Regions from separate parts of the Streptomyces sp. NPDC051664 genome, predicted to be linked through region 2. Evidence: riboswitches for the same ligand, from Rfam matches in the RefSeq annotation. Region 2 holds a riboswitch; the other holds the start of a gene.
The links. A riboswitch is a leader RNA that binds a small molecule or an ion and turns the genes downstream of it on or off. The one in region 2 is predicted to bind cobalamin.
Positions count from the first base shown of each region.

Region 1: linked by a shared signal. The riboswitch ahead of ACIA8E_RS08235 (prenyltransferase/squalene oxidase repeat-containing protein) and the one ahead of ACIA8E_RS02190 (ribonucleoside-diphosphate reductase subunit alpha) in region 2 are both predicted to bind cobalamin.

Region 1 is NZ_JBITCU010000003.1:423,279-431,003, forward strand. Features, by position in the region: gene ACIA8E_RS08220 (ABC transporter ATP-binding protein) at 1-1,278, opposite strand, end outside; gene ACIA8E_RS08225 (energy-coupling factor transporter transmembrane component T) at 1,275-2,426, opposite strand; gene ACIA8E_RS08230 (SCO2322 family protein) at 2,423-3,115, opposite strand; gene ACIA8E_RS08235 (prenyltransferase/squalene oxidase repeat-containing protein) at 3,112-4,377, opposite strand; cobalamin riboswitch at 4,487-4,621, opposite strand; gene ACIA8E_RS08240 (MBL fold metallo-hydrolase) at 4,826-5,863, opposite strand; gene ACIA8E_RS08245 (aldehyde dehydrogenase) at 6,083-7,564, shown strand; gene ACIA8E_RS08250 (ferredoxin) at 7,564-7,725, shown strand, end outside.
Region 2 is NZ_JBITCU010000001.1:483,267-490,991, reverse strand. Features, by position in the region: gene ACIA8E_RS02195 (ribonucleotide-diphosphate reductase subunit beta) at 1-916, opposite strand, end outside; gene ACIA8E_RS02190 (ribonucleoside-diphosphate reductase subunit alpha) at 916-3,312, opposite strand; cobalamin riboswitch at 3,456-3,594, opposite strand; gene ACIA8E_RS02185 (GNAT family N-acetyltransferase) at 3,635-4,135, opposite strand; gene mctP (monocarboxylate uptake permease MctP) at 4,376-6,031, opposite strand; gene ACIA8E_RS02175 (DUF3311 domain-containing protein) at 6,028-6,240, opposite strand; gene ACIA8E_RS02170 (GntR family transcriptional regulator) at 6,487-7,263, opposite strand; gene ACIA8E_RS02165 (extracellular solute-binding protein) at 7,569-7,725, shown strand, end outside.

The DNA.
Region 1 (7,725 bases), on a different contig from region 2:
CGCCGCCGCGCCCGCGTCGGCGTCGGCCGCCGCGCACTCGGCGGCGACCGTGTCCGCGTACAGCAGATCGCGCGGTTCCTGCGGTACGAGCCCGACCCGGCGCACCATGTCGCGCGGGTGCGTGCGGTGCGGGGCCCGGCCGCCGACGAGAACGGTGCCGGTCGTGGGCCCGACCAGGCCGACGAGGGCGGCGAGCAGCGTGGACTTGCCCGCGCCGTTGCGGCCCATCAGGGCGACGGTCTCGCCCGGTGCGACGGAGAGCGTCACCCGGCGCAGCGCCTCGACACGCCCGCGCCGCACCCCCAGGCCCTGGACCCGGGTGGTCGCTTCCGCCGCAGCTTCGGGAGCGGACCGGGGAGCGGGCGTGGGCCGGCGCCCGAACAGACCACGGCGTACGGGAGCGGCCGCGGGCAGCGGCGCCGGGGCGGTGGGCGCCGACGGAGCGGGCGACGGCGGTTCGGCCGAGGCCAGCCGCTCCCGCAGATCCGTCGCGCGGCGCCGTGCGTCGCGTACCGACAGCGGCAGCGGATCCCAGCCCGCCAGCCGGCCCAGGGCCACCACCGGCGGGTGGACCGGGGAGACCGCCATGATGTCGGCGGGGGCGCCCATCACCGGTGCGGCACCCGGCGACGGCAGCAGGACGACCTGGTCCGCGTACTGGACGACGCGTTCCAGGCGGTGCTCCGCCATCAGGACCGTCGTGCCCAGATCGTGCACCAGCCGCTGGAGCACCGCGAGGACCTCCTCGGCCGCCGCCGGGTCCAGCGCGGACGTCGGTTCGTCGAGGACCAGGACCTTGGGGTGCGGGGTCAGCACCGAGCCGATCGCGACCCGTTGCTGCTGGCCGCCGGAGAGCGTGGCGATCGGCCGGTCGCGCAGCCCGGCGAGGCCCAGCAGGTCGAGGGTCTCCTCGACCCGCCGTCGCATCACGTCGGGGGCGAGTCCCAGCGACTCCATGCCGTACGCCAGCTCGTCCTCGACGGTGTCGGTGACGAAGTGGGAGAGCGGGTCCTGCCCCACCGTGCCGACCAGATCGGCGAGTTCGCGTGGTTTGTGGGTACGCGTATCACGGCCGTCGACCGTCACCCTGCCGCGCAGCGTGCCGCCCGTGAAGTGCGGTACGAGACCGGAGACGGCGCCCAGCAGCGTCGACTTGCCGACCCCCGAGGGGCCGACGAGCAGCACCAACTCGCCCTCGGGGACGATCAGATCGACCCCGGACAGGGTCGGGCGCGCCGCCCCCTCGTACTGCACCGAGACCTGCTCGAACCGGATCACTGGCGCTCCTCGGAGTTCGCGACGGCCGCAACGGGCGGTGCGGGCGCCACCACTGCGGGCAACAGCCCGATCAGCACCGCCGCCGCGGGCCACAGCGGGAACACCGGCGCCGCCAGCGGTACGACTCCGGGATGCAGCGCCTCCGTGTCGGCACTGCCCGCCCAGATCATCGCCGCCGCGACCACCGCACCCGACCCGGCCACCATCCAGGCCCTGGCCCCCCACCGGTCGGGCCGGTAGCGGGTGCGGACCGAGCGGGCACCGCCGAGCCGGAGCCCGGCCATCGCGGCGACGAGTCCGGCGAACAGCAGCGGCAGCCCGTACACCGCACCCTGTGAGGCCAGCAGAGCGTACGTGCCGGCGCAGACCCCCAGCAGCCCGCCGAGCGTGAGGACGTTCGTCGTGTGCCGGACGGCGCGCGGCACCTGGGCCGTACGCCCGTATCCGCGTGCGTCCATCGACGCCGCCACCGCCACCGACCGCTCCAGCGCGCCCTCCAGCACCGGCAGTCCGATCTGCAGGACGGCCTTGATGCCACCGGCCGGGCGGCCCCGCAGCCGCCGTGCGGTGCGCAGCCGCACCACATCGGCAACCATGTTCGGTGCGAACGTCATCGCGACGACGACCGCGACACCCGCCTCGTACAGGGCGCCCGGCAGCGACTTCAGCAGCCGGGCCGGGTTGGCGAGCGAGTTCGCCGCGCCGATGCAGATCAGCAGGGTGGCCAGCTTCGCCCCGTCGTACAGCGCGAAGAGCAGCTGTTCGGCGGTGACCCGGCCGCCGATCCTGACGCCCTGCGCCCAGTCGGGCAGCGGCACTTCGGGCAGGGTGAACACCGGGTGCGTACCGGGGATCGGCGAGCCGAGAAAGACGGAGAACAGCAGCCGCACGCCTACGACGAACAGCCCGATCCTGATGAACGCCCCGTACGAACGGGCCCACGGCGCATCCGTCCGGCGCGCCGCCACGACGTAACCGGCCACCCCCACCAGCAGCCCGAGCAGCAGTGGATTGCTGGTCCGGGAGGCGGCGGTGGCCAGCCCGAGCGCCCACAGCCACCAGGCCCCGGCGGGCAGGGCGTTGCTGCGGGTCGCCTCGAGGGCACGCAGGGCAGGGACCTGCCGGGCCGTGCCGGCGGAGACGGTCATCCGCGGCGGCGGCGGGCCTGCACGACCGCGGCGACGCCGAGCAGAAGGACGGCGGCGACACCGGCGAGCATCCCGGCGGACGGACCGCCGCGGCCACTCCCCGGGTGGGCGGAGGCGGACGGGCTCGCGGGCGCCTGCGACGTAGTGTCGGCGTGCCCGGTGCCGGAGACCTGCTCACCGCAGCCCGAGGCCGGATAGCCGGAGATCGCGCAGAGCAGTGCCTCACTGCTGTAGCGCAGCGGCTTGGCCACGGAGGCGAGGGCCTCCGCGGCGCTCGCGTCCTCGGCGACCTGCGCGCACGCGGTACGCGGCGCGGGCGGCGTCTCCCCGTCAGGGGCGTCCGCCGCCGTGCCGGGGTCGATGACGAGCGCGACCCGCTTGGTGCCGTCCTTGGCGGGGGTGTCCGCACAGATCGCCGCGAAGTCGGGGGCGCGGCGCGGCTTCGCCGAGTCCTGGGAGTCCTCGCTCACCGAGAACCGGAAGCCCTGCACCGCACCGTCGTCGGGCCGGACCAGCGACGGGCCCTGGGTGGCATACGTCCAGCCCGTCCCCTTGCCCTCCCAGAACGACCAATAGCGGTAGCCGGCCGCGTGGGCGGTGCCCGCGCCGAACAGGGTCAGGACGGCGCCGAGAACGAGCAGCAGGGCGCCCGCCGCCGGCCACCCGGATCGATTCCCCGCCCGGTTCACAGCTGCGGGCTCTTCCGGCGGCTGCTGATGAGGAAGCCGACACCGGCACCGGCGGCGAGACCGATACCGACGAGCCACCACACGCCGAGACCGGCGTCGTCGCTGGTGCCGTCCTGCGCCGCGTAGTCGCTGGTGGCCGGCGAGGGTGTGTGGACGGCGGCCGGCTTCGGTCCGGTCGCGTTCAGCCGCTCGACCAGGTCGACACCGCCGAAGTCGCGGGCATCGGCGCCGGACGTGTGCGCGGCCACGACCAACTGGGCGTAGGCGGCGGGGCCGTTCTGGGCCGCCCAGGGCGCGGCGTGCTTCTTCAGCCAGCCGAGCGCGTCGGCCGCTTTGTCCTGGTGGCCCGCGGCGGCCAGGGCGACGACCGCGTCCGCGGTGTTGCCGAAGTCGGGCTGCTCGGTGGTGTCGGTGGCGCCCGGCATCGGCGGCTGGTTGAGGTGGCCGGTCTTCGCGAGGGCACCCGCGAGATAGTGCGCGCCGTTCTGGGCGGCCTGCTCGGGCTTGACGACGGCGCCCTTGTGGCAGGTGGGCGCCTTGTCCTCGGACGCGGAATTGTTCCAGGCGGCCAGCCCCTTGCCCATGGAACCGAGCACACCGGCAGCGGTGGCGTCCGCGTTGGCGGCGAGCTTGCCGGCCTTGTCGGGCTGGTACGCGAACGCCCCGCCGTCCTTGCCGCCGCACGGGATCGCCAGCTCGAGCAGCGCGTCGTACGGCGTTTTGCCGCCCTCGGTCGTCACATCGCCGAGCCGCTGGCCCCGCTTGGCCAGGGCGCCGATCACGATCGAGGTGGAGTTGGCGTCGCTGGGCGAGCCCGGGTTGTAACCCCAGCCGCCGTCCTCGTTCTGAACGGACTTCAGCCAGGCGACCCCGTTGTCGACGGCATCGCCGTGCCCGCCGACCTCGGCGAGCGCCTGGACCGCGGCGGCGGTGGCGTTGGTGTCCGTCATGGTCTTCGCGTCGCACGGCTTGCTGACATCCGCGCGGTACGAGGCGTAGGCGCCGCTGTCACACTGCTGGGCGACCAGCCAGTCGACGGCCGCGGCCGCGGGGGTGACCCCTTCGAGCCGCTGGGCGATGAAGGCCAGCGACTGCCTCCAGACCCCGTCGTACGTCGGGTCCTTGGTGCCGTACAGCCCGGACGGCAGCGCGACGGACGGGGTGGGCGACGGAGACGGCGCCGCCACCGCGGCCGGGGCAGCGGCCGCACAGAGCACGGTGGCGGTGGCGGCGAGCGTTGCTGCGGTGCGGCGAACGGTCATGGTGGGCTGGGCCTCTCCTGCGGTGGGAACCGGGCACAGGCACACTCAGGCACCAGGCTCCGGCCCCGTATGCCTCGACGGTGCCGGTCACCGGGGTTCCGGTGACGCGAGCCGGTCACGACCGCGGACAGGGCATTCCGACTCACCGCTGTGTCAGCGGCTCACGGTTGCGTGGTCAGTGCCGGATTCGCACCGGCTTCCCCCTGAACGGGCATGATGACGACGCCCACACTCTACCGGGGCGTAGCCCGCCCCTTCGGGCGGAGGGGCGCCCGGGACGGCGACGTACGTCACCCGTGGGGCCGGGTCGGGACGGAGCGGAGCGGTGGGAGAGGAGGTCGGTCCCTGATGACGACCAGTGCCTCATCGCGAACCGTGGCCATGGTGTGGCCTCGTCGCGTTCAGGTGGAGGAGCGGCTCGGTGTCGGAAGGCCGTCGGCGAACCCCCTCACACCGCGATGTACGTCATCGGATCGCTCCCTGTCATCGCCTCCGCGCGCCCCAGCTTCACCAGTCGGCGGACGTGGGCCTCGGCCTCCGAGACCGCGATGTTCCGTGAGCCGTGCGGGATCTGTTCCCACGGCCGGTTCCACTCCATCCGCTCGGCCAGCTGCCACGGCGTCAACGGGGTGGCCAGCAGTGCGAGCAGGCCGGTCAGCCGCTCCTCGTGGTGGTCGAGGAGTTCCTGTACGCGCCGGGCCGCGTCCGGGAACGCGTGCTGGTGGGCGGGCAGCACCTCGGCGACCCCCAGCCGGCCGATGCGCTCCAGCGAGTCGAGGTAGTCGCCCAGTGGGTCGGTGACCGTCGCGTCGTCCGGGTCCTCGTACAGCCCGATGTGCGGGCTGATCCCGGGCAGCAGATGGTCGCCGGAGAAGAGCCGGCCGCGGCCGGGCAGGTTCGCCGGGTGGTCCTCCTCCAGATGCAGGCAGACATGGCCGGGGGTGTGGCCCGGCGTCCAGACCGCCCGGAGCCGGCGGCCCGCCAGGTCGAGCAGCTCGCCGGGGACGATCTCGCGGTCCGGGAGGGCGGCGCGCAGGCCGGGCAGGGTGCGCATCCGGCCGGCGGCGCGGGCGGCGCGCAGGGGGGCGAGGTGGTCCTCGGGGGCGCCGACCGCGGTGAGTTTCACCGCCAGGTAGGTCAGCCAGGTGCCCGGTTCGGACTCGCGGGTGCGGCGCACGATCGCGGTGTCCGCGGCGTGCATCGCGATCCAGGCCCCGGATGATTCGCGGACCTGGCCGGAGAGGCCGTGGTGGTCGGGGTGGTGGTGGGTGATGACCACGCCATGGATGTCGGTGATGCCGACTCCGATGGCGGTGAGGCCCGCGACCAGGGTGTCCCAGGCCTCCGGGTCGTCCCAGCCGGTGTCGATCAGGACCGGGCCGCGGCCGGTGTCCAGGACGTGTACCAGGGTGTGGCCGAGCGGGTTGTCCGGGATGGGGACCTTGATGGACCACACGCCGCCACCGTGCTCGGTCACCTGTGTCATGTGGTCCCCATCTCTCGTCCCGTCATGCGGCCGTGCTGCGCCGCATCCACTGTAACGAGAACTCGTTCCAGTAGTAGCCCTGGTCGACTATTCCTCCGAGGTCGATCGCCGTCGGATCCGTGGACTCCTGGAACTGGAACTGGTATCAGTTCTGACACGGAGTCAGGTATGGAGTCAGGTGCGGAGTCGGTACGTGCCGGGTCGCGGGAGGCAGCAGCCATGACCGAGCTTGTCGAACACGGAAAACTGTTCATCGGCGGGGAGTTGGTCGATCCGCTCGGCCAGGATGTCATCGAGGTGATATCGCCCCACACCGAGCAGGTCATCGGCCGGGTTCCGCACGCCTGTGAGGCGGACGTGGACCGGGCTGTCGACGCCGCCCGCCGGGCCTTCGACGAAGGGCCCTGGCCGCGGGCGTCCCTCGACGAGCGGATCGAGGTGATCACGCGGATCAAGGACGCGTTCGCCGTGCGGTACGAGGAGATCGCCCGCGTCATCAGCTCCGAGAACGGAACCCCGTACAGCTCCAGTGTGATGGTGCAGGCGCTCGCCGCGATGATGGTGTGGGACGCGGCGATCACCGTCGCCCGTACCTTCCCGTACGAGGAACGGCGCGACGGCGTCCTCGGGCCGCTGCTGGTGCGCCGGGAGCCGGTCGGCGTCGTCGCGGCCGTCGTGCCGTGGAACGTCCCGCAGTTCACCGCCGCCGCCAAACTCGCGCCCGCGCTGCTGGCCGGCTGCACGGCCGTCCTCAAGGTCTCGCCCGAATCGCCCCTGGACGCCTACATCCTGGCCGAGATCGCCGCCGAGGCCGGGCTTCCCGAGGGCGTGCTGTCGATCCTCCCGGCGGACCGTGAGGTCAGTGAGTACCTCGTCGGGCATCCGGGCGTCGACAAGGTGTCGTTCACCGGCTCCGTCGCGGCCGGCCGCCGGGTCATGGAGGTCGCTTCGCGCAACCTCACCCGGGTCACCCTGGAGCTGGGCGGCAAGTCCGCCGCCGTCATCCTCCCGGACGCCGATCTCGACGCGGCCGTCGCGGGCATCGTCCCGTTCGCCTGGATGATCAACGGCCAGGCCTGTGTCGCCCAGACCCGCATTCTCGTCCCGCACTCCCGCTACGACGAGATCGCCGAGGCGTTCGCCGCCGCGGCGGGCGCTCTGAAGGTCGGCGACCCGCTCGACCCCACCACCGAACTCGGCCCGCTGGTCGCGCGGCGTCAGCAGCAGCGCTCCCTCGACTACATCCGGATCGGCCAGGAGGAAGGCGCCAAGATCCTTACGGGCGGCGGCCGTCCGGCCTCCCAGGAGCGTGGCTGGTACGTCGAGCCGACCCTCTTCGGGTCCGTCGACAACTCCATGCGCATCGCCCGCGAGGAGATCTTCGGCCCGGTCATCTGCCTGCTGCCGTACGGCGACGAGGCGGAGGCGGTGAAGATCGCCAACGACTCGGAGTACGGGCTCAGCGGCAGCGTCTGGACCGCCGACACCGAGCGCGGCATCGATATCGCCCGCCGGGTCAGGACCGGCACGTACAGCGTCAACACGTTCAGTCTCGACATGCTCGGACCGTTCGGCGGCTACAAGAACTCCGGCCTGGGACGGGAGTTCGGCCCCGAGGGGTACGGCGAGTACTTCGAGCACAAGATGATCCATCTGCCCGCCGGGTACCAGCCCGCGCAGCCCGGACCGCAGGAGGCGTGATGGGGGACCGCTGGCACGTGGAGGTCGACCGGAGTGTCTGCATCGGCTCCGGGATGTGCGTGAACCACGCTCCGGACGGCTTCCGGCTGGACTCCGCCCGGCAGTCGCACCCGGACGCCCCGGAGACCGACGCCAACGAGCAGGTGCTCGCGGCCGCGGAG
Region 2 (7,725 bases):
GGTTCTCGGAGCCGTAGACCGTCGGGAAGCCGAGCCGGGCGAGCCGCTGGTCGGCCACGCACTGCAGGTACTCGCGCATCGACTCGGTGTTCATGCCCGGCAGACCGTCGCCGCACAGGTCACGGCCGAACTGCAGCTCCGCGTCGACGGCCTCCTTCAGCATGTCGGTGACCTGCTGCTGGAGTTCGTCGTCGAAGAGGTCGGGCTCCTCCTTGCGGACGGTGTCCACGACCTCGAACGCGAAGTTCATGTGCATCGTTTCGTCACGGAAGACCCAGTTGGTCCCCGTGGCGAGACCGTGCAGCAGGCCGCGCGAGCGGAACCAGTAGACGTACGCGAACGCGCCGTAGAAGAACAGCCCCTCGATGCACGCCGCGAAGCAGATCAGGTTCAGCAGGAAGCGACGGCGGTCGGCCTTCGTCTCCAGCCGATCGATCTTCTCGACCCCCCCTTGCCCATCCAGGGCGGCCATCCACTTGAAGCAGAACTGCGCCTTCTCGCGGATGGACGGGATCTCCTCGACCGCGTCGAACGCTGCCGCGCGGTCGTCCGGGTCGGGCAGATACGTGTCGAGCAGCGTCAGATAGAACTGGACGTGCACGGCCTCCTCGAAGAGCTGCCGCGACAGATACAGCCGCGCCTCGGGGGAGTTGATGTGCTTGTACAGCGTCAGCACGAGGTTGTTCGACACGATCGAGTCGCCGGTCGCGAAGAACGCGACGAGCCGGCCGATCATGTGCTGCTCGCCGGGTGACAGCTTGGCGAGGTCGGCCACGTCGGAGTGGAGGTCGACCTCCTCGACCGTCCAGGTGTTCTTGATCGCATCACGGTAGCGCTCGTAGAAGTCGGGGTAGCGCATGGGCCGCAGGGTCAGTTCGAAGCCCGGGTCGAGCAGATTCTTCTCGGTGGTGCTCATTACTGGCAGGCCTCGCAGGACTCGGGGTTTTCGAGGGAGCAGGCGATCGCGTCCGCGTCGGGAGCCGCCGCCTGCTGCACGGGAATGGGGACGGCGGCCGCGGCCTGGCCCGATGCCGCGCGCGCGATCCGGGTCGCCGGGCGCGAGCGCAGGTAGTACGTCGTCTTCAGCCCCTGCTTCCAGGCGTACGCGTACATCGAGGAGAGCTTGCCGATCGTCGGCGTCTCCAGGAACAGGTTCAGCGACTGGCTCTGGTCGAGGAACGGCGTACGCGCCGCCGCCATGTCGATCAGTCCGCGCTGCGGGATCTCCCACGCCGTGCGGTACAACGCCCGCACGTCCTCCGGGATCCAGGCGAACCCCTGCACCGAGCCGCTCGCCTCGCGCAGCGCCTCACGGGTCCGTGCGTCCCACACGCCGAGCTTCTTCAGCTCATCCACCAGATAGGCGTTGACCTGGAGGAACTCGCCGCTGAGCGTCTCGCGCTTGAAGAGGTTGGAGACCTGCGGCTCGATGCACTCATACACCCCGGCGATCGAGGCGATCGTGGCGGTCGGTGCGATGGCCAGCAGCAGCGAGTTGCGCATACCGGTCTTCGCGATCCGGGCGCGCAGCGTGTCCCAGCGCTCCGGCCAGGTCAGCTCGGTGGCGTAGTGGTCGGGGTGCAGCACACCGCGGGCGGCGCGCGTCTCGGACCAGGCGGGCAGCGGACCGGACCGCTCGGCGAGGTCGCAGGACGCCTCGTACGCGGCGAGCATGATCCGCTCGGAGATCTTCGTGGAGAGTGCGCGGGCCTCGGGGGAGTCGAACGGCAGCCGCAGCTGGAAGAAGACGTCCTGGAGCCCCATCGCGCCCAGGCCCACCGGGCGCCAGCGGGCGTTGGACCGGCCGGCCTGCTCGGTCGGGTAGAAGTTGATGTCGACGACCCGGTCGAGGAACGTCACGGCGGTACGGACGGTGGAGTCCAGCCGCTCCCAGTCGATCTCACCGTCGGCCACGAACGCCCCGAGATTGACCGAACCGAGGTTGCAGACGGCCGTCTCGCCGTCGTCGGTGACTTCGAGGATCTCGGTGCACAGGTTCGACGAGTGGACGACGCGGCCCGGCTCGGCGGTCTGGTTCGCGGTCCGGTTGGAGGCGTCCTTGAAGGTCATCCAGCCCTGGCCGGTCTGCGCGAGGGTCCGCATCATCCGGCCGTACAGCTCACGCGCCGGCATCGACTTGCGGGCCAGGCCCTTGGCCTCGGCAGCCCGGTACGCGGTGTCGAACTCGTCGCCCCACAGGTCGACCAGCTCGGGCACGTCGGCGGGCGAGAACAGCGACCAGTCGCCGTCCGTGTCGACCCGGCGCATGAACTCGTCCGGGATCCAGTGCGCCAGGTTGAGGTTGTGCGTACGCCGCTGGTCCTCACCGGTGTTGTCGCGCAGCTCCAGGAACTCCTCGATGTCCGCGTGCCACGTCTCCAGGTAGACGGCGGCGGCGCCCTTGCGGCGGCCGCCCTGGTTCACCGCGGCGACCGAGGCGTCGAGTGTCTTCAGGAACGGCACGATGCCGTTGGAGTGCCCGTTGGTGCCGCGGATCAGTGAACCGCGGGCGCGGATCCGGGAGTAGGAGAGGCCGATGCCGCCCGCGTGCTTGGAGAGCCGTGCCACCTGGTGGTAGCGGTCGTAGATCGAGTCGAGCTCGTCCAGCGGCGAGTCCAGCAGATAGCAGGAGGACATCTGCGGGTGCCGGGTGCCGGAGTTGAAGAGTGTGGGGGAGGAAGGGAGGTAGTCGAGGCGGCTCATCAGGCCGTACAGCGAGGCGACCTCGTCCAGTGCGTGCGCCGAGTCGTCCTCGGCGAGACCGGCCGCGACCCGCAGCATGAAGTGCTGCGGCGTCTCGACGACCTGACGGGTGTGCGGGTGGCGCAGCAGATAGCGGCTGTGCAGCGTCCGCAGTCCGAAGTAGCCGAACCGGTCGTCGGCGCCGTCGGCGAGCGACTGCTCGACCAGCGCGTCGAGCCGGGCCGCGTGGAGCGCCACGAACGCGGCCGTGCGGTCCGCGATCAGACCCTCGCGGTGGCCGACGGCGACCGAGGCGGAGAAGGACACCGCGCCCTGACCGGCCGCCTCGTCCGCGATGTTGCGGGTGAGGAGGCGGGCGGCGAGCCGGGAGTACGCGGGGTCCTCGGAGATCAGACCCGCGGCGGCCTCGGTGGCCAGCGAACGCAGCTCTGCCTCGTCCGACCGGGCGTTGCGGCCGCGCAGCGCGGCGGCGGCGACGCGACCGGGGTCGGTGTCGGGCAGATCGACGGTGAGGTCGGTCAGGGTCCGCAGCAGTGCGGTCCCGGGTCCGTCGTTCGTGGTTCCCGTGGACTCGGCGACTGAAGCCGGATCGGCTGGCGCGATGGTCATGTGGTGCTCTCCCTCGCTCGGCTCGGGGCCGGGCGGGGAGCGGGGGCAGCCGGGCAGAGGCGTGCCCAGGAAAGGGGGCAGCACTCCGTGCGGCGTCCACCGGCCCATCCGCGAGGCCCGGACGTCTGGGCGTCCGGATCGGTCGAGCCGGACGCGCTGTCGGCAGGTCCTCGGACTTACAGGGTGCGCAAAAGTACACCGATCACACCGTTGCGGGACAGTTCCGGATTCACACCGGATTTCCCTGCGGCGACAGCGAGCACGAGCATACATGTGGGGGCCGCCCGTTGAGGCAGCCCCCACATGTTGTGTCGCTCGGGTTTCACAGGGTGAGGCTGTAGGTAAGCAGTTGGAGGCCTGGAATGGGGTACCAGTCGCGCTCCGGAGTCCGTACGAAGCCCAGGCGGCGGTAGATCCGGTGGGCGGCGAGCATGGTCGACTGCGTCGACAGGACGAGCCGCGCGACGCCGTCAGTACCCCGTGCGCGGTCGATACAGGCCCGTACGAGCGCCTCGCCCGCCCCGAGGCCACGCGCCTCCCGGGCGACGGCGAGCATCCGGAATTCGGCCTCGTCGGGGCCGGCGATGTCGGCCCACGGGTTGCCGGGCGGTGCGTATGTCACGCCGCCCAGTACCCGGCCGTCGGCACCGACCGCGACGAGCACGTCGGCCTCGGCGGCGCGGCGAGGCACGTCGCGGAGTTGTTCGAGATACGGGTCGTCGGCACCGAGGTCGAGCAGGCCGTCGTCGAGGTACGCGTATGCGGTGATCTCGCCGAGGAGGGGGAGTTCGGTGGGGTCGACGGGCCTGATCGATATGTCCATGGCGGAAGTGTGCCGTACGGGGGTGGGGCCCGGGGCAGCTGCCCGGGTGCGCCAGGGGTGCCGCTCCTGTCCGAAACCTGTGTGGCCCGGCCGGCGACGGATCCTTCCTCCGTCGTCGGCCGGGCCACATTTTTGACTGGCGTGCAGGCCTAGGGTCTCTTGTTCGGATCATGCCGGGCTAGCAGGGCCCGGCACGCACATCAGCCGCTCCCTCATCCGGCCTGATCCGAACGAAAGACCCTAGTTGGTCGACGGGCTCGTGTCGGGGGAGGCGGCCGGCTCAGGCCTGGCCAACGGGAGTTCGACCTTCACGCCCGGGTCGCCCGCGTCCGCCGTGTAGTCGGCCGGTGACGTCTCGTCGATCCCGGCCGGGGCCTTCACCGCGTTCAGGACGAACGTCAGCACCACCGTCACCACCACGTTCAGCACGAACGCAGTGAGGCCGATGTAGCCGATCTCGCCGATCCCCGGGATCTCCTTCGAGGAGCCGCCGAAGTGCGCCTGGGTCGGGCTCGCCACCCCGTACGCGGCGAGCGTGCCGTAGACCATGCCGACCGCCCAGCCGGCGAGCAGCGCCCAGCGGTGGAACCACCGGGTGAACAGGCCGCCGACCAGCGCCGGGAACGTCTGCAGGATCCAGATCCCGCCCAGCAGCTGGAAGTTGATCGCGACCGTCTTGTCCATCGTGAGGACGAAGACGAGCGCACCGACCTTCACCAGCAGCGACACCAGCTTGGAGACCTTCGTCTCCTGGGCCGGGGTCGCGTCGGGCTTCAGGAAGTCCTTGTAGATGTTCCGGGTGAAGAGGTTGGCTGCGGCGATCGACATGATTGCGGCGGGCACCAGCGCGCCGATACCGATCGCGGCGAACGCAACCCCGGCGAACCAGTCGGGGAACATGTTCTCGAACAGCTGCGGGATCGCCAGCTGCCCGTTCTGCACCTTGACCCCGGCGGCGATCGCCATGAAGCCGAGCAGCGCCAGCAGGCCCAGCATCAGCGAGTACAGCGGCAGGATGGTGGTGTTGCGCCGGATCACGTCACGGCTGCGGCTGGAGAGCGTCGCCGTGATCGAGTGCGGGTACATGAAGAGCGCGAGCGCCGAACCCAGGGCCAGAGTGGCGTAGCCCCATTGGCCCGTCTCGCCCGGTGCGAGCGCTCCGCGCGGGGCGCCGGTTGCCGGGTTCTTCTGCGAGAACGCCTCGCCGGCCTTGGCGAAGATGTCGTCGAAACCGCCCAGCTTGATCGGGATGTAGATGATCGCCACCGCGATGACCAGGTAGATCAGGCCGTCCTTGACGAACGCGATCAGCGCGGGGGCCCGCAGCCCGGAGGAGTACGTGTACGCGGCGAGCACCGCGAACGCGATCAGCAGCGGCAGGTCCTTGACGAACCAGTGCGTGGTCTCGCCGCCGCCGACGCCCATCACGTCCAGCACCGCCTGGATGCCGACGAGCTGGAGCGCGATGTACGGCATCGTGGCGAGGATGCCGGTGACGGCGACCGCCAGCGAGAGCCCCTTCGATCCGAAGCGGCCGCGGACGAAGTCCGAGGTGGTGACGTACCCGTGCTTGTGCGACACCGACCACAGCCGCGGCAGGAAGGTGAAGATCAGCGGGTACACGAGGATGGTGTACGGGACCGCGAAGAAGCCGGCCGCGCCCGCCGCGTAGATCGCGGCAGGGACGGCGACGAAGGTGTACGCGGTGTACAGGTCGCCGCCGAGCAGGAACCAGGTGACCCAGGTGCCGAACGACCGTCCGCCCAGCCCCCATTCGTCGAGGCTGGCCTCGTTCTCGGCCTTGCGCCAGCGCGCGGCCATGAAACCGATGACCGTGACGGCCAGGAAGAAGAAGATGAAGACGCCGAGCGCGACGCCGTTCACGCCGTCCTTCATGCGGAAGCACCCCCCTTGCGGGAGCGCTGGTCACGCTGCCACAGCTTGTACGCGACCATCGTGAGCGCGGTGGAGATCAACACCCAGAGCATCTGGTACCAGTAGAAGAACGGAATGCCGATGAAGGCCGGGTCCACCTTCGCGTACGAACTCACCCAGAGCATCGCCACGAACGGCGCGATGAGACAGAGGGCGATGACCACCCTCATGGGTGTGACCGTCGGTGGTTTCGTATCTGTTTCTTCTGGCATATGGCGACTCCGTCCCCTCGCTGACCACCTGTTGTAATGCGCAGGAAATCTAGGGGAGAGTTCCGGCCAGCGTCACCCCCTGTCCGCATTTCGGTCCGGCAACGGTGTGCCGGGGCCGGGGGAGAGGACGCTGTCCGGGGGTCCCACTCCTGATATTCCGTCCGCATTCGGGCAGTTGGCCGGTAGGAGCCGGGTCCCGTCGTCTCAGTCGGTCGGCCGCTTCAGACGCGCCACGAACTTGTATCGGTCGCCGCGGTACACCGACCGCACCCACTCCACCGGTTCGCCCTGTCCGTCCAGGGAATGACGGGACAGCATCAGCATCGGCAGGCCCACGTCCGTACCGAGCAGCCCGGCCTCGCGCGGGGTGGCGAGTGAGGTCTCGATGGTCTCCTCGGCCTCGGCCAGCCGTACGTCGTACACCTCGGCCAGCGCTGTGTACAGCGAGGTGTACTTCACGAGTGAACGGCGCAGTGCGGGGAAGCGTTTGGCCGACAGATGGGTGGTCTCGATCGCCATCGGTTCGCCGCTGGCCAGGCGCAGCCGCTCGATCCGCAGCACCCGGCCGCCGGTGGTGATGTCGAGCAGCCCGGCGAGGGTGTCGTCGGCCGTGACGTAGCCGATGTCCAGCAGCTGCGAGGTCGGCTCCAGCCCCTGGGCGCGCATGTCCTCCGTGTACGAGGTCAGTTGCAAGGCCTGCGAGACCTTCGGCTTGGCCACGAACGTGCCCTTGCCCTGGATGCGTTCCAGCCGGCCCTCGACGACCAGCTCCTGGAGCGCCTGGCGCACGGTCGTGCGCGAGGTGTCGAACTCGGCGGCCAGGGTCCGCTCCGGCGGCACGGGGGTGCCGGGCGGCATGGTGTCCGTCATGTCGAGGAGATGGCGCTTGAGGCGGTAGTACTTCGGCACGCGGGCGGTACGCGTGGCCGCACCGGTGCCCGAGCCCGTCTCGTTCTCCGAACTACCCCCGTCGGCACCCATCGCCCGCCTTCCCGACTGCTGCGCTGCTGCCGTCACCGGCTCCTCCATCTGTCGCGGCTCACATGGTGGCACGGTCCCGTCACGGCTCGTCGCCCTCCCTCAGGTGTCGGTCCTATAACGGACGCGAGTGCACTTCTTATACACCCTTGACACCCCTAAAGGTCTAGGCCAAGCTCCCGGTACTGGTCTAAACCATTAAAGACCAGGTCCCAGCCCCACGGGCAGTACCCGTCGTATGCGGTTGTGCGACGGACGGCGATCTCGGGTGGTGGGGGGAATTCTCTTGCATCCCTGAGGAGGGTGTCGTGAAGCGCGGACTCATCGCGGCCATTGGTGTCGTAGCTCTCATGGCCGGTGCCACTGCCTGTGGCTCGGACGACGGCAAGGGCGACAGTGGCAAGAAGACCGGCCCCGACAGCTACAAGGGCCAGACGCTGACCGTCTGGGCCATGGACGGCTCCA